DNA from 4 places in the Kitasatospora sp. NPDC002551 genome. Region 1 is predicted to be linked to each of the others. Evidence: riboswitches for the same ligand, from Rfam matches in the RefSeq annotation. Region 1 holds a riboswitch; each other region holds the start of a gene.

Region 1 (8,095 bases):
CCAGCCCGGCGGCGAGCCCGGCGAAGCCGCCCGCCAGGGCGAGCGGGTAGGGCATCCGCCGGATCGCGTCGGACGCGAGTGGCTGCACCACGATGACCAGCGTGAAGCAGAGCAGCAGCACCAGGCTGTAGAAGGTGCCCGAGGCCCGCTCGACCGCGTACATCGCCAGGAAGTGCTGGAAGTGGAAGTACAGGTAGAAGGCGAGCGCGTTGGCCGCGAACGGCAGCGGCGCGATCCCGGCCAGCAGGCCCCGCCCGGCCCCGGGCCCCCGCTCCTTCGCGGCCCCGGCGGGCAGCCCGGCGTGGCCGGCGGTGACCAGCACGAACAGTGCCGTGGCGGCGAGGAACAGGTAGCCGGGCGAGGAGAGCACGAACGGCCCGGCGATCAGCGGCCCCACCGCCATGCCGGCGTTGAGGGCGGCGTTGCCCGCCGACAGGAACGCCGGCCGGCGCGCCTCGTCGACGCCCCGCACCAGGTACGCCTTGTTGGCGGGCAGGTACAGCGCGGCGCCGCAGCAGGTCAGCACGAGCGCGCCGACCGCCAGCGGCGGCCAGCGCAGCGCGAGCAGCAGGCCGACGAAGCCGGCCGTGCGGACGGTCAGCGCCCACAGCATGGTGCGCCGCAGCCCGATCCGCTCGGCCAGCGCGCCGCCCGCGATCCCGCCGGAGAACTGCACCAGGGAGGCCGCTGCCAGCACGACACCGACCGTGCCGAGGCCCATGCCGAGCCGCTCGTGCAGGAAGACCGACATGAACGGCAGCACCATGAAGCTGCCGAGCGGGATCAGGAACGAGCTGAGCAGCAGGAAGCGCAGCGGTCCGTCGAGCGTGCCGAGCGCGGCGCGCAGCCCCGCCGGGCCGGCGGTGCGGTCAGCCACCGTCGGCCCCGCCGCCCCCGCCCCGGGCCGCGGGCGGCGCGACCGGCTCGGTCAGCACCCGCAGGGCGTTGGCGGCGGCGACCGCGTGGTGGGTGGCCAGTTCGGCGGTCTCGCCCTCCGCGTAGACGATGCCCGCGTAGCCGCGGCTGTCGGCCAGGTGCTCGACCAGGTCGCCCGCCGACCTGACCGGGTACCAGGCGGGCGAGCCGGGCAGGCCGGCCAGCCGTTCCAGCCCGGCGACGCCCGTGAACACCCCGGGCGCGGCCGGGTAGCCGAGGACGAAGGCGACGGCCGGGCCGCCGGGCGGCTCGGCGTCCATCAGGGCGGGGCGGCGGCCGAGCGCGGCCTCGACCAGCGCCTCGTACACGTTGACGCCGAGCGCGCGGCACAGGCCCTCGCCGACCAGCGCGCCGCCGATCCGCGGGTTGATCTCGACGACCTCCGGGCCGTCGGCGGTCAGTACGAACTCCACGTGCGCGAAGCGGTCGGTGTAGCCGACGGCGGCGAGGACGTCGGCGAGCCACCGCTCCAGCGCGGCCCGGCGCGGCGGCGGGAAGGCCACCGGGAACGCCGTGATCTCCTCCCGGAAGTACGGCTCGGGGGACATCAGCCGGCTGGAGACGCCCAGCAGCCTCGTCCGGCCGTCCCAGCCGAGCGTCTCGGCGCTGTACACCGGCCCGCCGAAGTACGGTTCGGCGAACAGCCGGCCGCGGAACTGCCGCCCGGCGGCCTCGGCGAGGACGGCGTCCAGCTCCGCCGGGTCGCGCACCAGCCAGACGTTCTGGCTGCCGGTGCCCGCGGTGTCCTTGAGGACGGCGGGCAGGCCGGGCTCCTTGAGGAGTGCCTCCGCCGCCTCCGGGCCGCCCCCGGTGACCGGCACCGCCCGGCCGCGGGTCAGCCCGGCCTCGTACAGCCGGCGGCGCACCGCCGACTTGTCGCGGGTCAGCCGCAGCACGGCCGGGTCGAGACCGGGCAGGCCGAGCCGTTCGGCGAGTTCGGCGGCCACCAGCGTCCAGGTGTCGGTGGAGCTGATCAGGCCGCGTGGGCGGGGGGAGCGTTCCAGCAGCGCGGTGAGCCCGTCCACGTCGAAGGTGTCGGTCTCCACGACGTCCAGCGCGTCCGCCGGCAGCCGCTCCAACTCGTAGGTGTAGGAGGACCGGTCGCCGGTGAGCAGGGTCAGCCGCTCGCCGAGCGCGTCGGCGGCGCGCACCAGGTGGCCGAGGCCGAAGGTGAGCGATTCCAGGCAGACGATGCTCATGCCGCCCGCTCCTTCCGGTGCGGCGGGCACGCGGTGCGCCGCCAGGCCATCGTGGACCAGGGCATGGACATCTCCTCGGGGGCGGAGACCTCGACCGGTTTCAGCGCGACCGGGTCGGGGGCCTCGGCGTGCCGGGCGAAGACACGCTCGACGTAGCGGTGACCGGTGTCGGCACCGATCATCAGGTGCAGCCGGTCGGGGTGGCGGCGCGCCTCGTAGGTCGCGGCCAGGTAGCCGGCGCCGGTGGACAGCCCGGCGAAGACGGCGTGGTCGCGCAGCAGGGCGACGGTACCCGCCATGGCGTGGGTGAAGTCCAGCCAGTGGATGCCGTCGTAGAGGTGGTGGCGGACGTTGTCGAAGACGATGGACGAGCCGATCCCGGCGATGATCGCCTCCGGGTCGTGGTGCCCCTGGCTGCCGAAGGTGACGCTGCCGAAGGGCTGCACCCCGACCAGCCGCACCGACGGGTCGAGGGCGCGCAGCCGGGTCGCCACCCCGCCGGTCGAGGCGCCGGAGCCGACGCCGCCGACGACGGTCAGCGCGGCGCCGGGGAAGGCGGCCGCGATCCGGTCAGCGACCTCGTGGTAGCCGAGGTAGTGGACGTCGTCGTGGTACTGGCGCATCCAGTGCCAGTCCGGGTGCGCGGCGAGCAGCTCGCGCACCCGCCGCACCCGCAGCTCCTGGTCCAGCTTGAGGTCGCGGGACGGCACGACCTGCTCCACGGTGGCGCCGAGGATCTCCAACTGGGCGCGGGTGGTGGCGTCGACCGTGGTGGACGCGACGATGTGGCAGCGCATGCCGTGCCGGTGGCAGGCGAGCGCCAGCGCGTAGGCGTAGATGCCGCTGGAGCTGTCCACCAGGGTCTGCCCCGGGCGGACGGTGCCGCGTTCCAGCAGGTGGCGGACGGCGGCGAGCGCCGAGTATATCTTCATCGACTCGAACCGGACCAGCACGAGGCCGTCGGTGAGCCGGACGAGATCGGGGACCTTCAGGGCGTCGGCGATGTGGGGGTGGATCACCCGTAGCCTCCTTGGGCGAAGGAACACTGGTGGCCGAGCGAGTGGAAGAACGCGGACAGGTCCGACTTGAGCGCGGCGTCGGGGCGTCCGGGGAGCAGGTAGCCGATCAGGCAGCCGGTGTGGGCGACGAAGATCCCGTCGGCGCCGAACTCCTCGCGGTGGGCGAGTAGCGCGTCGAACGTCGCCTTGGGGAGCACCTGTTGGGAGAGCGCGGCGCTCACCGTGGCCGTCCGCGCGACGGCGGCCGGGTCGCCCGCGGCGAAGCCCTTGAGCAGGTCGGCCAGGCAGCGCCGGTACTCCTCGCCGTGCCGCCGGTAGTGCCCGAGCAGCAGGTCGGTGACGGCGGCGGTGTCCACCGTGCCGGGCTCGGTGATGTACGCGGTGTGGAAGCCGATGCCGGTGCCCAGCCGCCGCACCACCCGGTGCCGGCCGCTCAGGTACAGGGCGAACTCGTCGAGGAAGACGCTGTCGGCCCGCTCGATCTCGCGCAGCACGGCGAGCACCACCCCGGTGTCGTACGGCAGCGCGAAGAGCCGGAACAGGCAGCGCAGCGTCGCCACGATGTCGGCGGTCGAACTCGCCATGCCCACACCGACGGTGAGGTCGGAGTGCACGCACCAGCGGCCCGGCGGCAGGGTCAGCCCGAAGCGTTCCAGGAACAGCCGGGCCGCCGTCGCGGCCTTCGCCCCGAGCGGCAGCGGGTCCGGCGGGTCCGTCCCCCGGGTGAAGTGCACCCAGGAGTGGCGGTCGACGGGGAACGACACCACCGCGATGTCAGGGCGGGAACGGGCGCGCAGCGGTCCCTGGTACAGCTCGCCCAGGGTGCCGTGGCAGACGCCGGAGACCGTGCCGCCCGGCGGCGGGGCGGGCCGGGCCCCTCCGGTGGGGGTCACCATCGCGCCGCCCGGGCCGCCTGGGGGCGGGCCGGCCGTCGCCCGGTGCGGGCGGGCGGAACTCGCGCGGTCACGGACACGTCCTCCTCCTCGTTCCGAGCCCCGCGTCACGACCCGGAGGAGGAGGGCACGGCGCGTCGTCGCACGCCGCGCAGCCGTCCGTACCGCCGACCCAGTCCACGAGGTCACCGTGCACAGCCCGCACGTGGGGGTGCGGGCGCAGCGGCAGGTCTTCGGACTCGCGGGCCGGTGCGCCGGGGGGACCGGCGCACACCTACCGGCCGTCGCTTCCCAGGCCTTGGCGGAGCCGGGCCCAGTGCTGTTGACGGCTTTCGTTCCCACTCACCGCTGCGGGACAGTCCCGGATTCCCACCGGGTTCCCTCTTGCGTCGCGCCGCCGAAGTCCGGTCGGACAGGAGGCGCGAACCGGCTGCGGACATCAGCATACGAGGGCTCGCGCTCCGGTGGCAGGGCGCGCGCGGACGGTTGTCCGAATTGCGATCGGTCCGCGGGCCGGGGCGTCGGGGCGCTGCTGCGGAAGGGCCGTCGGCCCACGAGCCACTGTGGCCGGATAGGGGCTCGGCAAGCCGGAGCCCCTCCGCCACACTGGTTCGTCACACCGCCCGCCGCACACCGCCACCGGTGTCCCGCCGTTCGGGAAGGTCCACGATGCTGCCTGGGACGACGCCGGGGGACGACGGTTCGCACGCCCCGCCCGCCGCCGGGAGGCGGCCCGCCGGGCGCGGCGCCCTGCGGGCCGACCTGCGGGCCGCGCTGCCCGACGCGAGCGCGGCGGTCGGCGTCACCGCGGCGGTGTTCGTGCTGCTGTACGTCCGGATGGACGCGGGCACCTCGGCGACGGTGGCGGTCATGCCGTTCATGGACGACGCGGGCACGTACTGGATGTACCTGCTGAGCCAGGCGTTCGGCTGGTCGGGGCTGCTGTGGGCCTGGGGGACGGTGGTGCTCGGGCTGCTGCTGTCCGGTCCGCGGCCCGGCCGGCTGCCGGTCGCCCGGCAGACCCTGGAGCGCTGGCACCGCACGACGAGCCTGACCACGACGGCCCTGATGTTCGCGCACGCGCTGATGTTCGCGGCCGAACTCGTGCGCTACGAGGCCGAGTCGGCGTGGGGCGACCGGCTCTGGTCGGGGTTCGCCGACAGCTTCGTGCCCGGCTGGTACGACTCCGGCACCGGCCGGATCGCCATCCCGCTCGGGCAGGGCGCGCTCTACCTGGCCGTGCCGCTCGGCCTGTTGTTCTACGTGCGGCACCGGTTCGGGCCGAACACCTGGCGCCGGCTGCACCGCTTCGTGATCGTCGTCTACGTGCTGAGCGTCTGGCACACCCTGCTCTACGGGACCAACGTGTGGTTCGGCGAGTGGCCGCGCACCGTCGTGTGGCTGCTGCAAGTCCCGGTCGCCGTACTGCTGTTGGCCCGGCTGCTGCGGCCGGCCCGGCGGGCCGGGCGGCTGGGGGCGCCGGGGCGGGGCGGGGCCCGGTCGCTGCCGGTCTGGGTGGTGCGGGCGCTCGGACGGGTGGCGGTGGCGGCCCTCGTGGTCGGCCTGATCGCGGTGGTGGCGTCCGGTCACGACGGCGGGCGGGCGCGTCCGACGGCGCCGCCGGCCTCGGACGGGCAGGCCGACGGTACCGGGTGAGTCACCGTGCGTGACGCCAAGGCCCAAGGGGGGCCGTTCAGCTCCGGCCCCGTGTTCGGACCTCGGTGTCCTCCGGGCGCGGCCGGCCCCGGTCCGGCCACACCTCGATGTGGTCGGCCTCCAGCACCAGCCGCACCCGGTGCGTCAGGCCCAGCGGCTCGGTGAACTCGCGCGGCAGCTGGAGCCGGCCGACCCGGTCCAGCACGGCGTACTCCTGGCCCTCGGCGGCGCCGTCCGCCCCGGCGGCGGCCGGGTGGCGCAGCACCTCGGCGGAGGTGCGGCCGTCACGGATCCGCACCGTGCGGCCGACCTGGTCGGCCACCAGGGCGTCGTGGGTGACGATGAGCACGGTGGTGCCCAGTTCGGTGTTGGCGGTGCGCAGGGCGTCGAAGACCTCCTCGGAGGTGGCGGTGTCCAGTTCGCCGGTGGGCTCGTCGGCGAGCAGCAGTCGCGGTTCGTTGGCCAGCGCGACGGCGATCGCCACCCGCTGCTGCTCGCCGCCGGAGAGCATCGCGGGGGTGCGGTCGGCGGCTCCGGCGATGCCCATGAGGCCGAGGAGCTCCCTCGCCCGCTCGGCACGCCGTCGGCGTGGCGTCCCGGCGTAGCCCATCGGCAGCTGCACGTTCTCCCGGGCCGTCAGGTAGGGCAGCAGGTTCGCGGCGGTCTGCTGCTGGATCGTCCCGACGGTGCGGCGCCGGTAGGCGGTCCGCGCGCGCCCCTTGAGCGTGCCCAGGTCGGTGCCGTCCACCCGGGCGGTGCCGGCGCTGGGGGTGTCCAGGCCGGCCAGGATGGCGAGCAGGGTGGACTTGCCGGAGCCGGAGGCGCCGACCAGGGCGGTCAGTTCGCCCTCCTGGACGGTCAGGTCGAGCCCCTGAAGGGCCTGGACCTCGACCCCGTCGCGGGCGCGGGTGCCGGTGCGGAAGATCCGCACCAGGCTCTCGCACACCACCATGGGCCGGTCGCGCACGGCTGTGACCGTCGCGGTCACGGGCGTGGTCGGTGCGGTCGGTCGGACGGTCACAGGGCCTCCCCCAGTCGTAGCACGGCGCCCAGACCCCGACGGCGGGCGATCGCCGCCTCCAGGACGGCGGCCGCCGTCATCAGCACGGCGAGCGCGCCGCCGAGCGCCGCCGTGATCGTCCAGTCGATGTGGACGGCGGGCTCGAACGGCCCGCCGGTGATCGCCCCCAGCCGCAACCCGGGGCCGAGCGCGGCGGGCAGCAGCAGGCCGAGCGTGGTGCCGCCGGCCGCCGCCGCCAGCACCAGCGGTGCCAGCTGGAGCAGTTGCAGCCCGAGCACCGCCCGGCCGCCGATCCCCAGGGTGCGCAGGTAGGACGTGGTGCGGGCGCGTTCGGTGGCGCTGAGCAGCAGGTCCAGGGCGAACGCGCCGAGCCCGAGCAGCAGGCCGAGCACGGTGGTGACCCGGAAGGCCAGGTGCGCCGAGCGGGTCAGTCCGTCGCCGCGCAGCTCATCGAGCACCGCGGCCCGCTCGCGGAACTCGGCCGGCGGCCCGGCGTTCCCGCCGGGTACGAGCTGCGGGGCGAGGGTGCCGCGCACGGCGGCCGGATCCAGCGGCGGCCCGCCGGCGGCCGGGTAGAACAGGACGGCGGACGGCATCCGGTGCTGCGCGGGCAGGCGCTGCGCGGACGGGCCGGTGAACACCAGCAGCGCCCCGGAGCGCCGCGCGTCGCCGAGCACCGGTCCGAGCACCGGGTCGCGCAGCGCCTCCTCGGGCAGGGCTCCGACGACGCGGACCAGCGCGTGGTCCATGCCCAGCGCGGAGAGGTCGAAGACGCCGTCGGGGAACCGGGCGGCGAGCTCCGGGTCGGCGAGCGCGGTGAGCACGGGCGTGGCACCGTTGTCGCCGGGCGGCCGTACCGGGGCGTCGAGCCCGTCGGTGGTCGACAGGGCGCGGGCCAGCGGGGAGGCGGGGGCCGCGGCGCCCAGGGCGGCGGCGTCCAGCCCGACGAGCCGGGCCCGTTCGTAGCCGGTGCCGTCGTCCTGCGAGAGGAGGTCGCCGGTCGCGCCGGTGACGGTCACCCGGTGCGGTGCGGTGGGTGTGGGCGGCAGTCCCTCGGCGAACCGCGCCTTCGGCCCGACCAGGGCGGCCGGCGCACCGCCGGTGCGCCAGTCGGCGAGCCGCGTCCGGCCGTCCTCGACGGTGCGCGGGATCAGACCGCCGTAGACGCCGTAGCCCATGGCGAGCACCAGGACCAGCAGGGCGAGCGCGGCGGCGCCGCTCTGGGCGCCGGCCCGGGCGAGCGCCACCAGCGGGACCACACCGCGCGAACGGCGGGCCCAGCGCGTGGCCGCGAGCAGCAGCGCGGGCAGCAGCCGGACCAGCACCGCGACCACGACCAGCGCCAGGAGGACCGGCGCGAGGACGAGCTGG
Region 2 (8,095 bases), on a different contig from region 1:
GGTGGGACTTGTCGGGCCGGGTGAGGTCGAACTCCTCCGGCCGGTCGGGGTGCAGCCCCGGGTCGCGCCCGGCCGCGCCGAAGGCGAAGAGGACCGGCTCGCCGGCCCGGATCAGCACGCCCTCGCCGAGGTCGATGTCCTCGGCGGCGAAGTACATCGGCAGGTGCATCACCGGTGCCTCCAGGCGCAGCGCCTCCTCGATGGCGTCGCGCCAGGTCGCCTCGCCGGAGCGGATCAGCGCCAGCTGCCCGGGGTGGGTCAGCAGCAGCGCCACCGCGTGGTCGATGAGGTTGACGGCGGTCTCCGACCCGGCGCCGATCATCAGGATCAGGGTGGAGACCAGCTCCTGCTCGCCGAGCCGGGAGCCCTGGGCGTCGCGGGTGGCGATCAGCTCGCTGGTCATGTCGTCGCCCGGCGCCGCCCGCTTGGTGGCGGCCAGCCGGGCCATCGCGGCGAACAGGTCGTCGAGCATCGCCTTGGCGTGCTCGGGGGTGGCGTCGGTCGCCAGGACGCCGTCCACCACCCGCCGCACCTCCGGCCGCTGCTCCTCGGGGACGCCGAACAGGTCGCAGATCAGCGTGGTGGGCAGCGGGTAGGACAGGCGGGTGTGCAGGTCGACGGTCTCGCCGGGCGCGGCCGCGCGCAGCGCGTCGACCAGGGCGGCGGTGATCGCCCGCACCCGGGGCCGCAGCGCCTCCACCCGGCGGGGGCCGAACGAGGGCGCGGTCAGGGTGCGCAGGCGGTGGTGGTCCGCGCCGTCGCTGGTGAACATCGACTCCACCGCGACCCAGCTGGCCAGTGGCCAGTCGGGCCCGACCCGGCCCTCGATCCAGTCGGGCCAGTGGTGGCGGGCGTTCTTGGCCAGCCGGGGGTCGGTGAGCAGCTGTTTGGCGACGTCGGCGCGGGTCACCGACCAGGCCAGGACGCGGCCGGGGAGTTCGACCCGGACGGCCGGGCCGTGGGTGCGCAGATGGGCGGCCTCGGCGTGCAGGTCGGTGCCGAGGGTGTCGAGGACGTGGGTGAAGGGGCAGCGGGGTTCCATGGGCCCTCCTGGAGGGGGGAGCGGCGGTCGGAAACGGTCGGCCGGTTGCGACCGTACGGCCGGCCGGGCGGTGGCGGAAGGGCGTCCGCCGGTGCGCCGCGCGCCGGGGGGCGGCGCCCCCTCGCGCGCGCCCCGCCCGGAGCGGCCGCACTTCTTATGACAACAGCATTGACGTGTCCCGGCACCCCCGGTTTCATGGCTCGCACTTCTCCGCACCCCCACCCTCACCCCCCACCCCCACACCCTCTAGGCGGTGATCCCTTGGCATCGACGGCGAAGGCCACGGGCAGCGGTCCGCGAACGGACCCCGGCAGCTCCCACGTCTCCATGCGCCGCTCCCTCGGCCTGCTCGACGGGGCGGCGATCGCCGCCTCCAGTACCGCCGCGACCAGCAGTATCGGCATCGGCCTCGGCCTGATGGCCGGCGTGGTCGGACTGCACCTGCCGGCGATCATGCTGCTGGCGTTCCTCCCGGTGATCGCCATCGCCGGCGGCTACGGCCGGCTGAACGCCGCCGAGCCGGACGCCGGCAGCAGCTACCGCTGGGTGGGCCGCACCCTCAACCCCTGGCTCGGCTTCCTCACCGGCTGGGTGAACACCGTCGGCACCGTGGTGTTCATGGCCTACACCACCACCGTCACCGGCTCGTCGATCGTCCAGCTGCTCGACCAGGCCCACCTGCGCAGCATCGCCGGCCTGCGGCTCGACGCGGACTCGACCGTGCAGTGCACCCTGATCGGCCTGGTCGTCCTGGTCGGTGCCGCGCTGGTCGCGGTGCGCGGGCTCGACCTCGCCGCGCGGCTGCAGAAGGCACTGCTGGTCTTCGAGTACGCGGTGCTGCTCGGCTTCTGCGGCTACGGGCTGTTCGCCGGCGACCAGCCGTTCTCGCTCCAGTGGTACAACCCCTTCGCGATCCCGTCCTTCGAGGCGCTGGCCCAGGGCATGGTGCTCGCGGTGTTCTGCTACTGGGGCTTCGAGTCGGTCTTCAGCATCGGCGAGGAGGTCCGCGACCCGCGCGACGCCTCCCGGGGCGGCACGCTCGCCCTGGTGGTGATGCTGCTGCTGTTCCTGCTCGCCGGCACCGCCTTCCAACGGGTGCTCCCGCTCGACGAGTTGGCGGACAACGGCGCGCACGGGCTGACCTACTTCGGCGCCCGGCTGGCCGACCAGCCGCTGGCCGCGCTGCCGCTGATCGCGCTGATGCTCTCCGCGGTCGCCTCCCTGCAGTCCTCGGTGATCCCCACCGCCCGAGGCCTGTACGCGATGGGCCGCGACGGCGTGCTCGGCCCGGTGTGGACCCGGCTGCACCCCCGGCATTCGACGCCCGCCGCCGGCACCCTGCTGATCACCGGGGTCGCGGTGCTGCTGGCGCTCTGCTCGGTCGTCGTCCCGACCGTCAACGACCTGATCTCGGCCGCCGTCAACGCGATCGGCATCGTCGTCGCGCTCTACTACGCGCTGACCGCCGTCGCGGCCGCCGTCCGCTTCCGCCACCTGCTGCGCACCAGTCTGCTGGAGGGCCTGCGCGCGGTGGTCGGCCCGCTGCTCGGCGCGGCGACACTGCTGCTCGTCGGCGGCTATCTGGCCTGGACCTTCTACGATTCCACCGACCACTTCGAACTCTCCGCCGACAACGGCTGGTTCGAGCTCACCGTGGTGGTGCTGATGATCGTCACCGGACTGCCCGCGGCGGCCTGGGCCCGGTGGCGGCGGCGCTCGCCCTACTTCCTCGGTGAGGCCCGCTGACCCGCACCCCACCCGAAGGCCACCCGCACCACCCCGCACGACCCGAGAACGGAGCACCACCCATGACCAAGGCCGATCTGGTCTTCACCCGCGGCCCCGTGCACACCGGCGACGCCGCCCGCACCCGGGCGAGCAGCCTGGCCGTGACCGGCGGGCGGATCACCGCCGTCGGCCACGACGAGGTCCGCGAGCTGATCGGTCCCGGCACCGAAGTCGTCGACCTCACGGGCAAGTTGCTGCTGCCGGGCTTCCAGGACGCGCACATCCACGCGGTCTACGGCGGCACCGAACTGGCCGCCTGCGACCTCACCGGCACGGTCGGCGTCGCCGACTACCTGGAGAGGATCCGCGCGTACGCCGAGGCCCACCCCGAGCAGGAGTGGATCACCGGCAGCGGCTGGTCGATGGAGAGCTTCGACGGCGGCCTGCCGACCCGTCAGCTGCTCGACTCGGTCGTCGCGGACCGCCCGGTCTACCTCACCAACCGCGACCACCACGGCGCCTGGGCCAACACCCGGGCCCTGGAGCTGGCCGGCCTCGACCGCGACACCCCCGACCCGGCCGACGGGCGGATCGAGCGCGAGCCCGACGGCACCCCCGGCGGCACGCTCCAGGAGGGCGCCACCGCCCTGGTCGCCCGGCTGCTGCCGCCGGCCACCGCCGCCGACCGGCTGGACGGACTGCTGCGCGCGCAGCGGCTGCTGCACTCGCTCGGCATCACCGGCTGGCAGGACGCCCTGCTCGGCGAGTTCAACGGCCAGCCGGACCCGTCCGACGCCTACCTGGCCGCCGCGCGCTCCGGCGCGCTGACCGCCCGGGTGACCGGCGCGCTCTGGTGGGAGCGCGACCGGGGCGCCGAGCAGATCCCCGAACTCGTCGAGCGGCGCGCCGCGCTGGCGCACGGCCGGTTCCGGGCCGGCTCGGTGAAGATCATGCAGGACGGCATCGCGGAGAACTTCACCGCCGCGATGACCAGCCCCTACCTGGACGGCTGCGGCTGCGCCACCGCCAACTCCGGCCTCAGCTTCGTCGATCCGCTCGCCCTGCGCGGGCACGTCACCGACCTCGACGCGCTGGGCTTCCAGGTGCACTTCCACGCGCTCGGCGACCGGGCGGTGCGCGAGGCCCTGGACGCGGTCGAGGCCGCCCGCGCCGCCAACGGGTGGCGCGACACCCGCCACCACCTCGCCCACCTCCAGGTGGTCCACCCGGACGACCTGCCGCGCTTCGCCCGGCTCGGCGCCGTCGCCAACATCCAGCCGCTGTGGGCGGCCCACGAACCGCAGATGGACGAGCTGACCATCCCGTTCCTCGGCCCGGAGCGCGCCGCCTGGCAGTACCCGTTCGGCGCGCTCCAGCGGGCGGGCGCCACCCTCGCGGCGGGCAGCGACTGGCCGGTGAGCAGCCCGGACCCGCTGGCCGGCCTGCACGTGGCCGTCAACCGGAGGGAGCCGGACAGCGAGGACGAGCGGGTCTTCCTGCCCGAGCAGCGGCTCGACCTCGCCTCCGCGATCGCCGCCTACACGGCCGGCGCCGCGCACGTGAACGGCCACGACGACGCCGGCGTGCTCGCCCCGGGCCGGTGGGCCGACCTGGTCGTCCTGGACCGCGACATCCTCAGCGGCCCGGCCGAGGAGATCGCCGAGGCCCGGGTGCTGCGGACGTACGTGGGCGGTGAGCTGGTCCACGAGGCCGGCTGACCGCGCCCGCTCACGGTGGCCGCTCACGGTGGCCGCCGGGCCGCAGGATCACCCTCCGCCCGGCGGTCGCCGTGCTCAGCGCGACTTCGCCAGCCGGGCCTCGGCGGCGTCCAGCAACAGGTCCAGCGCGTACGGGTAGCCGCTGCGCCGCATGTCGGCGGTGAGCAGGTGCGCGGTGGCGGCGATGTGCGGGTTGGTCGCGGCGTCCAGCCGGGCGTACGAGGCGTGCCAGACCCGCAGGTCCGCCGACTGCGCGGAGGCGGGCAGGGCGAGCGCGGCGGCGTCCAGCGCGGCGAAGCCGAGGCTCTGGTCCACGAACGCGTGGTAGATCCGCACCGCCTCGGGATCGGGGAAGCCCGCGCCGCGCAGCACGCCGAGGATCGCCTCGACGGCGGCGATCTCGTGGGTGCGCCCGGTGGTGCGGTGGGCGGCGAGCAGCGCGGCCTGCGGATGGGCCTGGTAGCTGGCGTGGATGCGCAGGCCGATGGACCGCAGGTCGGCCCGCCATTCCCCGGTGGCCCGCCAGCCCTGCTGGGCGCGGCCGACCAGCTCGTCGGCGATGGCGAGCAGCAGGTCGTCGGAGCTGTGGAAGTAGCGGTAGACGGCACTGGGGTCCGCGCCGAGCGCGGCGCCGAGCCTCCGGACGGTGAGGGCCTCCGCGCCGTGCTGCCCGATCAGCCGCAGGGCCGTGTCGACGATCAGCTCGTGGGAGAGCACGACCCCCTGCTTGGTGGGCCGCCGGCGCCGCCGCTGGGGCTCGGGCACTACGCGTTCGCTCATCCGGGCAGGCTACGTCAACACCCTTGTCGTAGGACAGGGGGCGTCGGCGAAACCATGGTGACGGGGAGCGGTTGTGGGTCTAGGCTGGCCGGTGCAGCTGGTTCGCCCTGCCCGCCAGGCAGGCGCGTCGCAAGAGGGAACCCGGTGACGCCTTTGAACAGGCCAGTCCGGGACTGCCCCGCAGCGGTGAGCGGGAACGACCGCCGTCATACGCACTGGGCCCGGCCGGGTCTGGGAAGCGACGGCCAGTAGGTGACCGCCCTTCACGGGCGGACGTGCCCGCGAGTCCGAAGACCTGCCCGTTGCCCGCGCGCGACCGATCGCGCGCGGTTCTCCGGTGACCTCGTGGGCGGGTCGGCGTGCACACCCGGCGGAGCCGTGACGGCGTCCGCCCGGTTCGTCACCCCTTCGCGCCCTCCTCCCCGTCACCGGGCACCCGAGGAGCAAGACTCGCGAAGGAGAGTCCCTTGACAGCGACGTCCGCAGCCGCGGCGACCCTGGCCACCGTCCACGGCTACCCCCGCCAGGGCCGGAACCGGGAACTCAAGAAGGCGATCGAGGGCTACTGGAAGGGCACCGTCACCGCCGACGCCCTCCACACCGCCGCCGCCGAACTGCGCCGGGAGACCTGGCGCCGGCTCACCGGGGCCGGCATCGGCGAGGTCCCCACCGGCGACTTCTCGCTCTACGACCACGTGCTCGACACCACCGTCGCCGTCGGCGCGATCCCCGCCCGCCACCGGGCCGCCGTCGAGGCCGACCCGCTCGACGGCTACTTCGCCATGGCGCGCGGAACCCAGGACGCCGCGCCCCTGGAGATGACCAAGTGGTTCGACACCAACTACCACTACCTGGTGCCCGAACTCGGCCCCGGCACCGCCTTCACCGCCGACTCCGCCAAGCCCGTCGGCGAACTGGCCGAGGCCCTCGCGGCCGGCCACCGGGCCCGGCCGGTGCTGCTCGGCCCGATCACCTACCTGCTGCTGGCCAAGCCCGCCCCCGGCGTGGCCGAGGACTTCCGCCCGCTCACCCTGCTCGACCGGCTGCTCCCGGTCTACGCCGAACTCCTCGCCGACCTGCGCGCCGCCGGGGCCGCCTGGGTGCAGCTCGACGAGCCCGCGCTCGTCCAGGACCGCACCCCGGCCGAACTGAACGCCGCCGCCCGCGCCTACCGCGACCTCGGCGCCCTCACCGACCGGCCGAAGCTGCTGGTGGCGAGCTACTTCGACCGCCTCGGCGAGGCCCTGCCCGTCCTCGCCAAGGCCCCCGTCGAGGGCCTGGCCCTGGACGTCACCGGACCGGCCGCCGCCAACCTGGCCGACCTCGCCGCCGCCGGCGGACTGCCCGGCAAGCGCCTGGTCGCCGGCGTCGTCGACGGCCGCAACGTCTGGATCAACGACCTGGAGAAGTCGCTGGCCACCCTGGCCACCCTGCTCGGCCTGGCCGGCCACGTGGACGTGGCACCGTCCTGCTCCCTGCTGCACGTCCCGCTCGACGCCACCGCCGAACGCGACCTCGACCCGCAGCTCGCCCGCTGGCTCGCCTTCGCCCGGCAGAAGGCCGAGGAGACCGTCCTGCTCGCCCGCGGCCTGCGCGAGGGCACCGGCGCGATCACCGCCGAACTCGCCGCCAACCGCGCCGACCTGGCCTCCCGCGCCCGCTCCCCGATCACCCGCGACCCCGCCGTACGCGCCCGCGCCGCCGCCGTCACCGCCGGGGACACCCGCCGCGCCCAGGCCTACCCCGAGCGGGCCGAGGCCCAGCGCGCCCGCCTCGGCCTGCCGCTGCTGCCCACCACCACGATCGGCTCCTTCCCGCAGACCGCCGAGCTGCGCCTCGCCCGCGCCGACCTCGGCGCCGGGCGGATCGACGCCGCCGCCTACCGCGAGCGCATCGAGGCCGAGGTGCGCGAGGTGATCGCCTACCAGGAGAAGGCCGGACTCGACGTGCTCGTCCACGGCGAGCCCGAACGCAACGACATGGTCCAGTACTTCGCCGAACGGCTCACCGGCTACCTGGCCACCCGGCACGGCTGGGTGCAGTCCTACGGCACCCGCTACGTGCGGCCCCCGGTCCTCGCCGGCGACATCTCCCGCCCGCGGGCGATGACCGTCGACTGGTTCCGCTACGCCCGGAGCCTGACGGACCGCCCGGTCAAGGGCATGCTCACCGGCCCGGTCACCATGCTCGCCTGGTCCTTCGTCCGCGACGACCAGCCGCTCGCCGACACCGCCCGCCAGGTCGCCCTCGCCCTGCGCGACGAGGTCGCCGACCTGGAGGCCGCCGGCGCCGCCGTCGTCCAGGTCGACGAACCCGCCCTGCGCGAGACCCTGCCGCTGCGCGCCGCCGACCGCCCCGCCTACCTGGACTGGGCGACCGCTGCCTTCCGCCTCGCCACCTCCGGGGTGCGCGCCGACACCCAGATCCACACCCACATGTGCTACGCCGAGTTCGGCGCGATCATGAGCGCGATCGAGGAACTCGACGCCGACGTCATCTCCCTGGAGGCCACCCGCTCCCACATGGAGGTCGCCGGCGAACTGGCCGCCGCCGGCTATCCGCGCGAGGTCGGCCCCGGCGTCTGGGACATCCACTCCCCGCGGGTGCCCGGCACCGAGGAGGTGCTCGCCCTGCTGCGGGCCGGCCTCGCCGCCATCCCGGCCGGGCGCCTGTGGGTCAACCCCGACTGCGGTCTGAAGACCCGCGGCTGGACCGAGACCCGCGCCTCCCTGGACAGCCTGGTCACCGCCGCCCGCCGCCTGCGGGAGGAACTCGCCGGCTGACGCCCGGCAGCGGAGCCACCGGGCGGGCGCGGCCGTGACGCCGT
Region 3 (6,438 bases), on a different contig from region 1:
CGCCGTCGGGGCCGTCCGGGCCGCCGCCGTCGGGGCCGCCCTCCGGGTCCGGGTCCTCCTCGGGCTCCTCCGGCCCCCGCGGCTGCGGCTCGGGCTCGGGCTCGGCGTGCTCCTCCAGCACCCGGTCCAGCTGCTCCTCGTCCAGCCCGGGCGCGTCGAACGGGTTGCGCCGGCGGCGGTGCGGCAGCGCCAGCTGGGCGGCCTTGCGGACGTCCTCCGCCAGCACCTCGGTGCGCCCCGCCCAGGCGGCCAGCGCGACGGCGGTGCGCGCCATCACGATGTCCGCGCGCAGCCCGTCCACCTCGAAGGCCCCGCAGACGGCGGTGATCTGACGCAGCGCCGTGTCGGTCAGCTCCACCCGCCCCAGCAGCTCCCGGGCGGCGGTGATGCGCGCCGCCAGCGCCCGCTCCTCCCCGGCGAACCGGGCGGCGAACGCGGCCGGGTCGGCATCGTAGGCGAGCCGGCGGCGCACCACCTCGGCCCGCTCCGCCGGCTCCCGGGTCGCGGCGATCTCCACCGTCAGGCCGAACCGGTCGAGCAGCTGCGGCCGCAGCTCGCCCTCCTCCGGGTTCATCGTGCCGACCAGCAGGAAGCGCGCCGCGTGCCGCACCGACACGCCCTCGCGCTCGACGTAGGAGCGGCCCATCGCGGCGGCGTCCAGCAGCAGGTCCACCACGTGGTCCTGCAGCAGGTTCACCTCGTCGATGTAGAGCACGCCGCGGTGCGCCTGGGCCAGCAGGCCCGGCTCGTAGGCCTTGACGCCCTCGGCGAGCGCCCGCTCCAGGTCCAGCGAGCCGACGATCCGGTCCTCGGAGACGCCGACCGGCAGCTCGACCAGCCGGGCCGGGCGCGGCGAGGCCGGGGCGCCGCCGTGCGCGCCGTCCGGGCACTGCGGGTCCGGCGCCGCCGGGTCGCAGGCGAAGCGGCAGCCGTCGACGGTCGCGATGGACGGCAGCAGCCCGGCCAGCGCGCGCACCATGGTCGACTTGGCGGTGCCCTTCTCGCCGCGCACCAGCACCCCGCCGACCGCCGGGGAGACGGCGTTCAGCAGCAGGCCGAGCCGCAGGTCGGCCATGCCGACGATGGCGGTGAACGGGTATCGGACGTCACTCATGCATGCTCCCAGGGGCCCCGGGCGCAAGGGTCGGCAGCGATCCGGCCGCCGGCACCCCGCCCTCGATCAGCTTCCACAACGCGTCGGTGTCCGCGTGCTCCTCGATCAGCTCGCCCAGCCGGTCCAGCCGGGCCTCCCGCGCGGCGGCGAACGAGGTGTCCGGCGCGGGCACGAACGCCCGGCCGGCGGCCGCCGCGGCCTCGCGCAGCAGCGCGCGCCGGAAGCCGTCGTTCTCCAGCACGCCGTGCCAGGTCGTCCCCCACACCGAGCCCACCCGGCAACCGTCCAGACCGCGTCCCTCGCCATCGGAGACGAACGGCTCCCCGTCCTCGACGGTGACGACGCCGTGGTGGATCTCGTAGCCCTCGACCCGCTCCCCGAAGGCCTCCCCGACGGGCCGGGCGAGCACCTTCCCGGCGCCGAACCGCACCCGGGTCGGCAGCAGCCCGAGGCCCTCCACCGCGCCCGCCTTCGACTCGACCTCGTCCACGATCGAGTGCGCCAGCATCTGGTAGCCGCCGCAGACCCCGAGCAGCGGCTGCCCGGCCGCCGCCCTGGCCCTCAGCACCGGCTCCAGGCCGCGCTCGCGCAGCCAGCCGAGGTCCGCGACGGTGGCCCGGGTGCCGGGCAGCACCACCAGGTCGGCGTCGGCCAGCTCCTCCGGGCGGGTGGCCCAGCGGACCAGCACCCCGGGCTCCTGGGCGAGCGCGTCCAGATCGGTGAAGTTGGACAGCCGGGGGAAGCGCAGCACGGCCACCCGCAGCACGTCCGCGCCGAGCGGTCCGCGCGCGGCGGTCCGGTCGACGACGGTGGACAGGTCGAGCGAGTCCTCGGCGTCCAGCCACAGGTCCGGCAGCATCGGCAGGGTGCCCAGCACCGGACGGCCGGTCAGCTCGCGCAGCATCTCCAGCCCGGGGGCGAGCAGCCGGGCATCGCCGCGGAACTTGTTGACGAACCAGCCCACCACGTGCCGCTGGTCCTCGGCCGACAGCAGCGCCAGCGTCCCGTACATCGCCGCGAAGACCCCGCCGCGGTCGATGTCGCCGACCACCACGACCGGAAGCCCGGCGGCGGTCGCCAGGCCCATGTTGGCGATGTCGCGGTCGCGCAGGTTGATCTCGGCGGGGGAGCCCGCGCCCTCGCAGACCACCACGTCGAAGCGGCGCCTGAGGTCCGCCAGGCACTCCAGGGCGCGCTCCAGCAGCACCGGCTTGCGCTCCCGGTAGTCCAGCGCGCCGACCTCGGCGACCGGCCGGCCCAGCAGCACCACCTGGCTGCGCCCGTCCCCGCCGGGCTTGAGCAGCACCGGGTTCATCGCCGCCTCCGGCTCGACCCGGGCCGCCTGGGCCTGCATCGCCTGGGCACGGCCGATCTCGGCGCCGTCCGCGGTGACGAAGGAGTTCAGCGACATGTTCTGCGCCTTGAACGGCGCGACGGAGACACCCTGCCGGGCCAGCCAGCGGCAGATGCCCGCGGTGACCACGCTCTTGCCGGCGTCCGAGGTCGTCCCGGCGACCAGCAGCGCCTTGCTCATGACCCAACCCTCCGCTTCCCGCCCAGCGCCGCCCGCAGCAGCAGGTGCCCGGCGACCGTCGTACCCAGGGCCAGCGCGCTCACCCGCCGGGAGAGCACGCAGGCCCGTTCGATGTCCTCCACCCCGACGGGGCGCAGTTCCCCTCCCAGCACGGGGCGGTGCTCCACGCGCTCCCCGTACCGCAGCGTGCCGCCGAGGCGCACGCCCACCGCGCCGGCGAAGGCCGACTCGGCCTGGCCGGCGTTCGGGCTGGGGTGTGCCGAGCCGTCGCGCCGCCAGACCCGCCAGGCGGTGCGCGGCGCGGGCGCGGCGGCCACCGTCAGCAGCGCGGTCAGCCGCGCGCCCGGCCAGCCCGCCACGTCGTCCAGCCGCGCCGAGGCCCAGCCGAACCGGGCGTAGCGCGGCGAGCGGTGACCGACCATCGCGTCCAGGGTGTTCACCGCGCGGAACGCCAGCAGGCCGGGCGTGCCCGCGAGACCGCCCCAGACCAGGGCGTTGACCACGGCGTCGGCGGTGTTCTCGGCCACCGACTCGACGACCGCGCGGGCCAGCTGCCGCTCGTCCAGCGCGCTGGGGTCGCGCCCGCACAGGTGCGGCAGCCGCGCGCGGGCGGCCGTCAGGTCTCCGGCGGCGAGCGAGCGGCCGATGGCGCGGGCCTCGCGGGTCAGTGAGGTGCCGCCGAGCACCGTCCAGGTCGCGGCGGCGGCGAGCGCGGCCCGGCCGAGCGGACGGCGGGCCAGCAGCCGGTCGGCGGCGATCGCCCCGGCCGCGACGGTGCCCACGGTCAGGGCGGTGAAGGCGGTGCCGACGGCGCGGTGGTCGCGCCAGAGCAGGTGCTCCAGCCGGCCGGCGGCGGAGCCGAAGCCGGCCACCGGGTGGCCGCGGCGGGGGTCGCCGAACCGGGCGTCGGCCAGGTACCCGGCGACGGCGCCCGCGCCGAAGGCGGCGGCCCCGCTCAGCGGGTGCACGGCAGGGCGCAGCATCGCGTGCGTGTCCTCACTCAGGGTCCGCGCCCTGGATCGACGAACGGGGGGCGAGAGTCTCCTGGCTTCCGGGTCGGACGCACACTCCGGGCCTTCCAGCGGCTTCTGACGGCCCGCCGTGGCGTGTTCCGGTCGTGCTCCCCGGTGACAGTGGCGGGACCGCGCCGGACTCGCACCGGCTTCCTCTGCATGCCTCCGTATTGGCTGAAGGATCCCATCACGGGCCCGAACCGGGAGTCAACCGAGGTCGTGGACGGTGTTGGTCACACCGTGCGCCGCCCCTGAATATGCAGACCGGTCTACTGACTCCCCGTGTGATTTTCATCCCGGAACAACCCGTACGGCCGTGTCCTACTGGCTTCCCTCCGCCCGCGCGAGTGGACTGGGCTGAGGAGTGGGTCCAGACACCGAGCAGCGGGGAGCGAGTATGCGTTGGGGAATCGCGGCCACCGTGGCGGCCGCAGCCGTCGGCACCGGGGCCGCCGTTCTGGTGATCGGCCGCCGGGCCTCCGAGCGGATGGTCCGCCCGGCCGCCGGTGCCCGCGAGCGGACCGGCCCGGTGCTGGTCCGCGGCCTCGGCGCCGGAGAGGTCACCTTCACCCGCACCGCCGTGAGCGAGCGCCCCGGCCGCTGGGCCGTCGAGTGGGGCGAGGACGGCCACGCCGTCGTCGAGGAGGTGCTGCGCCGCGACGACGCGGACGTCACCCGCCGCCTGGTGCGCGCCGACCGCGGCACCCTCACGGCCGGCACCGAGGTCCGCTTCACCCCCCGCGTCCACCTCGGCGACCCGGCCCGGGCGCTCGGCCTGCCGTTCGCCGAGACCGCCGTCGAGGGCGAGCTCGGCACCATGCCCGCCTGGCGGCTGGACGGCAAGCGCGGCACCTGGGTGGTCCTGGTGCACGGCCCCGGCGCCGATCGGGAGCAGAGCCTGCCCGTCCTGTCCGAGCTGCAGCGCCTGGGCCTGCCCGTCCTCGCCGTCACCTACCGCGGCGACGCCGGCGCCCCGGCCTCCCCGGACGGCCTCGGCCACTTCGGCGAGACGGAGTGGCGCGACGTCGAGGCGGCGGTGCGCACCGCTCTGGACGGCGGCGCGGGCCGGGTCGTCCTCTACGGCTGGTCGCTCGGCGCCACGATGGCCCTGCAGACCGCCGCCCGCTCGGACCTCGCCCCCTCGATCAGCAGCCTGGTCCTGGACTCGCCGGTCCTGGACTGGCCGGCCACCGCCCGCCGGGACGCCGCCCGCTCCGGTTTCCGGGGCGCGGCCGCCGAACTCGGCGCGCTCGCCGCCCAGGGCCGCACCGGCGTGGATCTGGCCGACTTCGCCCGCCTCGCCGAGGGTACGGACCTGCGGGTGCCCACCCTGGTGCTGCACGGCCCCGACGACCCGGTGGCGCCGTTCTCCGCCGCCGAGCGCCTGGCCCGCCGCCGCCCGGACGTGGTCAACCTCCAGGCCTTCCCGGGGGGTGACCACGCCGCCCTCTGGAACACCGATCCGGACCGCTACGCCGAGACCCTCCGCCGCTGGCTCACCCCGTTCTGCTGACCCCCCGCCGAAACCCGTTCCGCCCCCCCGCCGCGCGGAACGGGGCGGAATACCGGCCCACCCCGGTTCCGTCTGGCATGAACCCGCCACAAAGATCAAGCCAGTCGGTTTGGCCTCTGTTGCCCGATCTTGTCGAGCCCCCGCGCCCCTCGCCCGCCCCCCGCGGACAACCGGATGTGACAGATGGCCGGTACAAGGGGAAGACTGCTCGACGTGACGTCTCGGAATCCGCGCGACCGTGATGCCCCGCTCCCGCCGACGATCGGTACCGGTGCGACGGTGACCCGTCTCCCCGGAACGGCCCACCGCCCCGCCGGCGCCAGGCCGGGGGCCCCGGGCGTACCCCGCCGACGAGGCCCCGCCCCCGCACCCGGCCGTGGCCGGGTCCCCGTGCCGGAGGGCTTCCCCGCTCCCGCCGAGCTCGCCCCGCTGGCCCGCCGCATGCTGGTCGACGCCGTCCGGATCGCCCGCTGGTCCGGCGACCTCGACGAGGTCGACAAGCGCGGCGAGCTGCTCCCCGACGACGCCCGCGCGGCCGGCCGCGCCCTCGCCATGACGGTGGGCGCCGCCGCCAAGGCCTGGGGCCAGGCCCTGCTGGTCGGCCTGGTCGAGGCCAGGGACGGCGGCGCCGGCCCCGGCTGGCGCCTGCACGCCTGGGAGCACGACGACGAGGCGGTGGTCCGCGGCTGGTCGGCACTGTTCGACGCCTGGACACTGCTCGCCCCGGTGCCGCCCGCCGCCCTGCGCGGCGTCTTCGCGGTGCTCGCCGGGCAGGCCGTCGACCAGGCGCCGCAGCTGCTCTCCTTCCTCCATCTGGTGGACGGCCCGGTGGCCGACGTCGAGCTGCTGGAGCTGCTCAGGCGCGGCCTGGACGAGCGCCGGGTCGGCGGCGGCGAGGGCGCCTTCGGCCTCTCGCCCGTCCCGCACGCGGCCTCCGCCGTCTCCGCCGTCCGCGGCACCTGCCGCGAGCCGCAGATCGACACCCCGGCCTCGCCCGCCGACGTCGCCGCCGTCCTGGACTGGATGCTGGACGGCCTGGCCGCCGTCGGCGCGCTGACCCGCCGGGACAACGCGGCCGAGCTCTCCCCGCTCGGGCACTGGGCGGTGCGGGCCAAGCTGGAGGAGATCTGCACCGTCGCGCAGACCGCCGCCGGCCACATCGAGCAGAGCGCGCTGGAGCTGCTGAGCGCCTGCGCCGACTACTCGCCCGGCCCGGCCCGCGCCGAGTACCGGGCCTGGCTGGCCGCCCGCCCGGCCGACCGGG
Region 4 (8,095 bases), on a different contig from region 1:
CCATCCGCACTCAGCAGGGGCTCTCCCTGCATGGTGTCGAGGAGAAGTCCCAGGGGCGCTGGAAGGCAGTCGTCGTCGGCTCGTACGAGCGCGGCGACCGTGCGGTCACCGTGCAGCGGCTGGCCGAACTGGCGGAGTTCTACGGGGTCCCGGTGCAGGAGCTGCTGCCCGGCGGCACGCCCGGCGGCGCGGCCGAGCCGCCGCCGCGCCTCGTCCTCGACCTGGAGAGACTGACCCAGGTCCCGTCCGAGAAGGCCGGCCCGCTGCAGCGCTACGCGGCGACCATCCAGAGCCAGCGCGGCGACTACAACGGCAAGGTGCTGTCGATCCGCCAGGACGACCTGCGCACCCTGGCCGTGATCTACGACCAGTCGCCGTCGATCCTCACCGAGCAGCTGATCTCCTGGGGCGTGCTCAACCCCGACGCGCGCCGCGCGGTGCGCGAGGAGGACGCGAGCTGAGGCTCGCCGTACCGGCTCCGGCCGGTCTCCCCGCCGGTTCTCCCGTCCACGGGAACGGCGGACACCTGCAGAAACGTCACGGCGCGGCCCCCGCGAGGGGTGCCGCGCCGCGGCGTTCCCGGGGCGCCCAGGCGCCTCCGGGGCGGTCGCACCTCCCGGGCAGTCGCGCGCGCCCCCGGGGCGGTCAGGCGCTGCCGGGCGGTCAGCAGACCGTCTCCAGCCGGTAGCCCGGCTCGGCGGCCACCCCGTCCAGCCGCACCGGCCCCGCGGCGGGCGTCCAGACCCGGCCCTCGCTGGCCCAGGCCCAGGCCGTCGGGCGGTACTCCCCGCAGGCCGCGGCGCTGCCCTGGGCGCCGTGCAGCACCGCGAGGCCGGGCAGCTCGCGGGCCAGCCCGGTGCAGAGCACCGCGCAGAGCAGTTCGAGGTCCTCGTCGTTGATCCGCACCACGCCGTCCTCCCACTGGAGCACCCGGGCGGCCGCGGACAGCCGCCCGCCGGGAGCGTCCACCGACAGGCGCAGCTCGTAGACCCCGCTGCCGGCGCCGAGCAGCATCCGGCGGAACACCTCGGCGCCGCGCTCGTAGGCGCCGCGCACGAGGTCGTCGCGCTCCCCGGAGAGCCGGCCGTCGAGCAGCAGGTCGGCGTGGCGCAGGGTCAGGCCGTTCTCGCGGGCCCGGACCAGCCGGGGGACGAAGTCGCCGGCCAGCTCCTCGCCCTGGTAGGCGAGCAGCTGGGTGCGCAGCGGCGGGTTGACCAGGTAGCGGTCGCGGGCGGCCGGCTCGGCCGGGTCGAGGCCGTGCAGCAGGCAGAACTCCGCGAAGTCCTGCGGGTGGAACATCCGGGCCCGGACGGTGTCGAAGCGGCGCCGGGCGTCGGCGAGCAGTTCGGCGGTCTCCTTGAGGTACTGCTCGTGGTCGGGCGCGTCGGACAGTCCCCAGGCGCGGGCCCGTTCGAAGTCCGCGGGGCTGGTGAGCACACCGATCACGAAGGCCTGGCCGGCGCCCTCGGCCCGCTGCCGCTCGCAGGTCCCCTCCCGGTCGGCGGCGCGCGAGCGGGCCCGGGGGCGGGCACCCGCGGCGGTGCAGTCGGGGGTGCGGCGGGCGCGGCCGTTGCGGCTCATCGGGGCTCCTCGGACGGGGCGGACGGGGCGGCGGCGGGTGGGACCGCCGACCTTGTCCTCCCCCGCCCCGCGTGGCGCACACGTACGACGTGTCACAGGACTGTAACCGAGGGTGAATCGGGCGCTTGGGGTCACGCACGGTTGTGCGGCCCGCCGCTCACGCCCCGCGCACCCGCCCCACGCGCGGCGCGCCGGTCACTCGCCGTGCACGCCCGCTCACACCGTCCCGGCCGGGGCCGCCCCCGCGCGAGCCGAGGGCCCACCGTCGAGCGGGCGAATCACCGGGGCAGCCGGGCCAGTTGGCGGGACTGGGCGACCAGGCGGCCGGTCTCGTCCCAGACCTCGGCGTCCTCCTCGAAGTACCCGCCGGCCACGTTCCGGGTGGCGTGCACCAGCCGCAGCCAGCCCGGCGCGGGCTTGGCGCGCAGGTGCACGGTCAGCTCGACGGTCGGCGCCCAGCCGGGCATCCCGAGGTCGAAGCTGACCGGCGGCAGGGCGTCGGCGGCCAGCAGGAGCAGCAGCGGGTCGGGGTCGCGGCCGTCGGCGAGCCGGAACCAGCCCTGGATCCGGCCGGTGCCGGAGGGCTGCCCGAGCGCCCAGCCGATGGTGGCCGGGTCGAGCCGCATGTCGAAGCGCTCCAGCAGGGCGGCCTGGGCGATCAGCTCCCTGGGCGCGTGCTCGACGCCGATGCACTGGTCGGGCGGCGGCAGCTGCGGCGGGACGGCGCTGGTGCGCACCTCGCCGTCCTGGGCGGCGAGGTCGCCGTGGGTGGCGACCACCCGCAGCCGCTCCACGCCGTCCTGGCTGAGCGCGGCGGTGCCGGTGGACAGCGAGCGGCCGGCGCGGATCACCTCGGTGCGCGCGGTGACCGGGCCGGGGGTGGCGGCGGAGAGGTAGTAGCCGCTGATCGAGACCGGGTCGGCGTGGCCGGCGCCCTCCGGGTGGGCGGCGTGCGCGAGCGAGAGCGCGTGGCCGGCCACGGCCAGCAGCAGTCCGCCGTTGACGCCGCCGCCGATCTGCCAGCCGGCGCCGAGTTCGCCGTCGTACCGGCCCGGCTCGTCCGGGTGCGGGGTGAGGGCGATGCCCTGGTCGAACTCGCTGCGGATCGCCGTGGTCATGGGGGTGGCCTGCCCTTCGCTGCGGGTCGCCGACGGGTGCGGGCCGCCGGCACGCCGGGTTACTGACGAGTAGGCACCACCATACGCCGCCCCGGTGACCATGCACGAGGGCCGCCGGACCGTTTCCGGTCGGGCGGCCCTCGGCGCGGCGTGCGCGCGGTCAGCGGCGGATGCCGGGCTTCAGCTCCAGGAAGCGCGCGAGCATGCCGTTGACGAACGCCGGGGAGTCGTCGGTGGAGTACTCCTTGGCGATCTCCACGGCCTCGTCCAGGACGACCGCGTCCGGGACGCGGTCCTCCCAGATCAGCTCGTAGGCGCCGAGCCGCAGGACGTTGCGGTCCGCGATCGGCATCCGGTCGAGCGTCCAGCCGACCGCGTACTGCGAGATCAGCTCGTCGATCCGGCGGGCGTGCTGGACGTACCCCTCGACCAGCTCCATGGTGTACTCGCCGACCTGCGGGGTGCCCTCGTCCGGCTTGGGCTCCCGGGCCCGGGCCACCCAGTCGGCGAGGACCGTCAGCGGGTCGACCCCGCGGTGGTCGGCCTCGAACAGGATCTGGAAGGCTCGCGTGCGGGCCTTGGTGCGTGCGGACGACACGGACTTACTTCACCCGGCCGAGGTAGCTGCCGTCGCGGGTGTCGACCTTGACCTTCTCGCCGGTGGTGATGAAGAGCGGCACCTGGATCTCGGCGCCGGTCTCCAGCTTCGCCGGCTTGGTGCCACCGGTGGAGCGGTCGCCCTGGACGCCCGGCTCGGTCTCGGCGATGACGAGCTCGACCGCGGCCGGGAGCTCGATGTACAGCACCGCGCCCTCGTTCACGGCGACGAGCGCGTCGAAGCCCTCCAGCAGGTACTTGGCGGCGTCGCCGACGACGACCGGCTCGATGGCCAGCTGGTCGTAGGTGTCCATGTCCATGAACACGAAGTTCTCGCCGTCCTTGTACGAGAACTGCATGGTGCGCTTGTCGACGTTGGCGGTCTCGACCTTGGTGCCCGCGTTGAAGGTCTTGTCGACGACCTTGCCCGTCAGGACCTCCTTGAGCTTGGTACGCACGAAGGCCGGGCCCTTGCCGGGCTTGACGTGCTGGAACTCGACGACGGACCAGAGCTTGCCGCCCTCCAGCTTGAGGACCATGCCGTTCTTGAGATCGTTCGTGGAAGCCACGGGCGCACTTACTCCTGGATATAGCTGTCAAGGAACCAAGGGGTCGCGTCCTGTGGCACACCTGCGTCACAGGGCGAGGAGCTCCTTGGTGGTGATGGTGAGCAGCTCGGGCCCGCCCTCCTCCAGGGGGCGCACGACGAGCGTGTCCTCGATCCGGACCCCGCCCCGTCCCGGGAGGTGGACCCCCGGGCCGACGGTGACCGGCACGCGGCTGTCCAGTTTACCCATGTCCGTGGGACCGAGGCGCGGTGCCTCCCTCATCTCCAGGCCGATGCCGTGGCCGACCGGGTGCGGCGAGCCCTCGGTGTGCCCGGCCGCCCGGAGGATCTCCCGCGCGGCCCGGTCGGGCACGCACTGCTCGACCCCCGGCCCGAGCGCCTCCCGCCCGGCCCGCTGCGCGCGGAACACCAGCCGGTGCAGCTCCACCTGCCAGGGCGCCGGCGCCGCCCCGATCACGAAGGTGCGGGCGGTGGAGACCCCGTAGCCGCGGTACTGCGCGCCGAGCACCACGGTCAGGAAGTCGCCCTCCTCCACCCGCCGGTCGGTGGGCTGGTGCGCCTGCTGGCCGGAGTGGCTGCCGGTGCCGACCGAGACCGGGAAGGCCGCCCGGTCCGCGCCGTGGTCGATCATCCGGCGCTCCAGCTCCATCGCCAGGTGCCGCTCGGTGCGGCCGACCAGGATCGACTCCAGCAGTTCGCCGAGCGCCTGGTCGGCGATCTCCGCGGCGATCCGCAGGTCGGCGATCTCGTGCTCGTCCTTGACCACCCGCAGCCGCTCCACCGCCTGGCCCACGTCGCTCAGCCGCACCCCCTCGGCCAGCCCGGCCACCGCCCGGTGCCGGGTGACCGTCAGGTCGTGCTCCTCCACCGCGAGCCCGGCCACCCGCAGCCGGGCCGCGGCGGCGGCCGCGGCCAGCGCGGTGTCCGCCCCGGCCGCCACCGGCAGCTGGGTGACCTCGGGGGCGATCAGGTGCTCGCCGGTGTCGTCCGGCGGCAGGTCGTCCGGCAGCGCGAGCAGCGCCCGGTCCCGGGTCAGCAGCAGGCTCGCCCCGCACGGCGGGCACCCGGTGAGGTACCGCACGTTCGCCGCCCGGGTGATCAGCGCCGCGTCGGCCCCGGACGCACCACAGTGCTCCCGCAACCGCTCCCGCCGGCCCGCGTACCCATCAGCCATGCGTCGAGCCTACGAACCCGCCCCCCGATCCGCCCGCCGAACGCCCCCACCCGGGCCCCGCCCCGGCGCCGAGCCGGGCCCCGCTACAGCTTGCTCGCGGGCGCGTACTCCGCGCCCCCGGCGGGCTTCGGGGCCCACTTCTTCTCGACGCCGGCCAGGCGCCAGTAGGCGATGGCGGCGGCCCAGACCACCACGAACAGGCCGACGATCGCGTAGCCGACGTTGTCCAGGGAGATGTCCGCGATCCAGCCGGTCACCGGGTCGGTGAGGTCCAGCTTCTCGTGGAGGACGCCGACCAGTTCGATGGTGCCGATGATGAAGGCGACCGCGATGGACAGGCCGGTGATGGTCAGGTTGTAGTACACCTTCCGCACCGGGTTGGAGAACGCCCACTGGTAGGCGAAGTTCATGAAGGTGCCGTCCAGCGTGTCGAACAGGCTCATCCCGGCCGCGAAGAGCAGCGGCAGGCAGACGATCGCGTACCAGGGGAGGCCGGAGGCCGCGCCCGAGCCGGCCATCACCATCAGGGTGACCTCGGTCGCGGTGTCGAAGCCCAGGCCCAGCACCATGCCGACCGGGAACATCTGCCCGGGCCGGGTGATCGAGCGGGTCGCCCGGTTCAGCACCCGGGCCAGCAGGCCGCGGGCGTTCAGGTGCTCCTCCAGCTCGGCCTCGTCGAACCGCCCGGCCCGCATCGAGCGGAACACCCTGAGGATGCCGAACAGCGCGGCCAGGTTCAGCGCGCCGATCAGGTAGAGGAAGACGCCGGAGGCCGAGGTGCCGACCATGCCCAGCCACTGGTGGGTGGTCGAGTCGTCGTCCATCAGCGTGTTGGCCAGCTGCGCGCCACCCGCCACCAGGGCGGCCATCAGCACCACCATCGAGGAGTGCCCGAGCGCGAACCAGAAGCCCACCGAGACCGGGCGCTTGCCGTCCGCCATCAGCTTGCGGGTGGTGTTGTCGATCACCGCGATGTGGTCGGCGTCGAAGGCGTGCCGCATGCCGAGGGTGTAGGCGGTGATGCCCAGGCCCACCCCGAAGACCTGGGTGCCCACCTCGTACTTCTCCGGTGCGACCAGGAAGATCAGCGTGCCGAACGCCACCACGTGCATGGCGAGGATCACGCCCATCAGTCCGGCTGTGCGCAGGGTGTCCTCGCGGCGCCAGCGGAAGGCGGGCAGGGCGGCGGGCGGCGCCGCGGCCGCGGCGGTTTCGGGCAGGGTCATCTGCGGATCACGCTCCAGCACCTCGTGGAAAGACTTCGTGAGATGCCGCGGCCGGTCTCCTGGCTGACGGGGCTCCCGTACCCGCCTTCCCAGCCGCGCGAGGCGCCCAGTGGCGTCGTGGGTACGGACACTCTCCCCCGATCACAGTGGCGAGGGCCGCTCCGGACTGGGACCCCTGAGGGTCCGTCACCGGTCTTCCCGAGCACCACGGCGGGGAACACGGTAGGGGCCAGGGACAACGCTTGCAAGGCTGCGCACCTGCGCAGGTGTCCAGGATCACAGCCCGCCGCCTGCCAGAATGGGCCGTATGCATCTCGTACCGGCCGACCGCGCGGGCCACCGCACCATCGACGGCCACCGGGTCTGCGAGGCCATCGCCGCGATCGGCGACACGGCCCACGTCCGCTCCTGGGCCGACCGCTTCGCCCTGCTCGCCGACCCCGGCAGGCTCGCCCTCCTGCTCGCCCTGCACCGCACCGGCCCGCTCGCCGTGACCGACCTCGCGGTCGCCACCGGCATGCGCGACCCCGCCGTCTCCCAGGCCCTGCGGCTGCTGCGGACGGCCGGTGTGGTCGCCGGGGAGAAGGAGGGGCGTGTCGTGCGCTACCGGCTCGTGGACGCCACCCTGCGCCCCCTGCTCGACCAGTGCGCCGGTGACGCCCCCGCCGCGGCGGCGGGCTGACCCCCCGTCCGGCGTCCGTCCGGACGCCGCGCCCGGCCGGGCCCCGTTGCGTACGATCATGACGTGCTGAACCGCCGCCGGCTCCGGGCCCGGCCCGACGACGACCGCTGGAACACCCGGCCCGCCCGGGCCCGTGTCCTGGCGGTGGCCCGCACCCTCACCTCGGCGACCCGCGTCCTGGACGTCCTCACCCTGCTGCGCGAACTGGACGGCATCGGCTTCTCCGTCACCGTCAACCCCGGCTCCGCGTTCGCCGCCGGCCTCGACGACTACCTCCGCGCCCAGCCCGGCCTGACCGTCCTGCCCTGGCGGGACGCCGTCCGCCGGCCCTTCGACCTCGCCGTCGCCTGCGCCGTCCACGCCTCGATGCACCGGCTGCGCGCACCCCTCGTCGTCCTGCCGCACGGCGCCGGCTACAACCGCCTGGTCCCCGAGTCCACCGGCGACACGGTGACCTCCGCCGGGCTCTCCCGGCGCGAGCTCACCCACCGCGGCCGGGTCTTCCCCGCCGTCATCGGCCTCTCCCACCGGGAACAGTTCGAGCGCCTGCGGGCCGCCTGCCCCGAGGCCCTGCCCCGCGCCCGCGAGGTCGGCGACCCGTGCTTCGACCGGATGCTCGCCTCACTCGCCGCCCGCGACGGCTACCGGGCCGCCCTCGGCGCGGTCGACGGCCGCCGGCTCGTCGTGGTCAACTCCACCTGGAGCGAGCACTCGCTGCTGGGCCGCCATCCGGGCCTGCCGCTGCGACTGGTCGAACAGCTGCCCGCCGACGAGTACGCCGTCGCCGTCGTCCTGCACCCCAACGTCTGGGCCCGGCACGACCCGCGCGCCCTGCTCGCCGCCGCCGAACGCCGCGGCCTGCGGCTCGTCCCGCCGGACCAGGGCTGGCAGGCCACCCTGATCGCCGCCGACTGCGTGATCGGCGACCACGGCTCGGTCTCCTTCTACGGCGCCGCCCTGGAACGCCGCACCCTGCTGGTCGCCACCGGCGCCGCCGAACTCGACCCCCGCTCCCCCGGCTACGCCTTCGGCCAGACCGCCCCGGCCCTCGACCCCGACGGCGACCTGCTCGCCCAGCTCGAACGGGCGATGGCCGACCAGGACCCGGCCGCCCTGCGCCCGGTCACCGACCGCTCGCTGGGCCGGCGC

The links. Region 1 has a riboswitch for cobalamin ahead of ABT093_RS16500 (GHMP family kinase ATP-binding protein). Riboswitches for the same ligand answer to the same signal wherever they lie in the genome.
Region 2: another riboswitch for cobalamin. It lies ahead of metE (5-methyltetrahydropteroyltriglutamate--homocysteine S-methyltransferase); the one in region 1 lies ahead of ABT093_RS16500 (GHMP family kinase ATP-binding protein).
Region 3: another riboswitch for cobalamin. It lies ahead of ABT093_RS40070 (cobalamin biosynthesis protein); the one in region 1 lies ahead of ABT093_RS16500 (GHMP family kinase ATP-binding protein).
Region 4: another riboswitch for cobalamin. It lies ahead of nicT (Nickel transporter NicT); the one in region 1 lies ahead of ABT093_RS16500 (GHMP family kinase ATP-binding protein).

Annotation. Positions count from the first base shown of each region.
Region 1 covers NZ_JBEOWI010000016.1:56,705-64,799, forward strand. Annotated here, with positions in the region: gene ABT093_RS16485 (MFS transporter) at 1-877, opposite strand, end outside; gene ABT093_RS16490 (ATP-grasp domain-containing protein) at 870-2,135, opposite strand; gene ABT093_RS16495 (cysteine synthase family protein) at 2,132-3,154, opposite strand; gene ABT093_RS16500 (GHMP family kinase ATP-binding protein) at 3,151-4,050, opposite strand; cobalamin riboswitch at 4,255-4,494, opposite strand; gene ABT093_RS16505 (ferric reductase-like transmembrane domain-containing protein) at 4,717-5,703, shown strand; gene ABT093_RS16510 (ABC transporter ATP-binding protein) at 5,741-6,724, opposite strand; gene ABT093_RS16515 (hypothetical protein) at 6,721-8,095, opposite strand, start outside.
Region 2 covers NZ_JBEOWI010000041.1:36,444-44,538, reverse strand. Annotated here, with positions in the region: gene ABT093_RS28750 (cytochrome P450 family protein) at 1-1,042, opposite strand, end outside; gene ABT093_RS28745 (APC family permease) at 1,370-2,788, shown strand; gene ABT093_RS28740 (amidohydrolase) at 2,851-4,488, shown strand; gene ABT093_RS28735 (TetR/AcrR family transcriptional regulator) at 4,564-5,268, opposite strand; cobalamin riboswitch at 5,363-5,573, shown strand; gene metE (5-methyltetrahydropteroyltriglutamate--homocysteine S-methyltransferase) at 5,736-8,051, shown strand.
Region 3 covers NZ_JBEOWI010000119.1:121-6,558, forward strand. Annotated here, with positions in the region: partial or broken gene ABT093_RS40060 (magnesium chelatase ATPase subunit I) at 1-1,114, opposite strand, end outside; gene ABT093_RS40065 (cobyric acid synthase) at 1,107-2,648, opposite strand; gene ABT093_RS40070 (cobalamin biosynthesis protein) at 2,645-3,631, opposite strand; cobalamin riboswitch at 3,666-3,864, opposite strand; gene ABT093_RS40075 (alpha/beta hydrolase) at 4,059-5,174, shown strand; gene ABT093_RS40080 (hypothetical protein) at 5,358-6,438, shown strand, end outside.
Region 4 covers NZ_JBEOWI010000073.1:21,051-29,145, forward strand. Annotated here, with positions in the region: gene bldD (transcriptional regulator BldD) at 1-461, shown strand, start outside; gene ABT093_RS36270 (DUF8829 domain-containing protein) at 664-1,581, opposite strand; gene ABT093_RS36275 (thioesterase family protein) at 1,860-2,699, opposite strand; gene nusB (transcription antitermination factor NusB) at 2,860-3,297, opposite strand; gene efp (elongation factor P) at 3,302-3,865, opposite strand; gene ABT093_RS36290 (M24 family metallopeptidase) at 3,932-5,038, opposite strand; gene nicT (Nickel transporter NicT) at 5,122-6,264, opposite strand; cobalamin riboswitch at 6,297-6,489, opposite strand; gene ABT093_RS36300 (ArsR/SmtB family transcription factor) at 6,572-6,946, shown strand; gene ABT093_RS36305 (hypothetical protein) at 7,010-8,095, shown strand, end outside.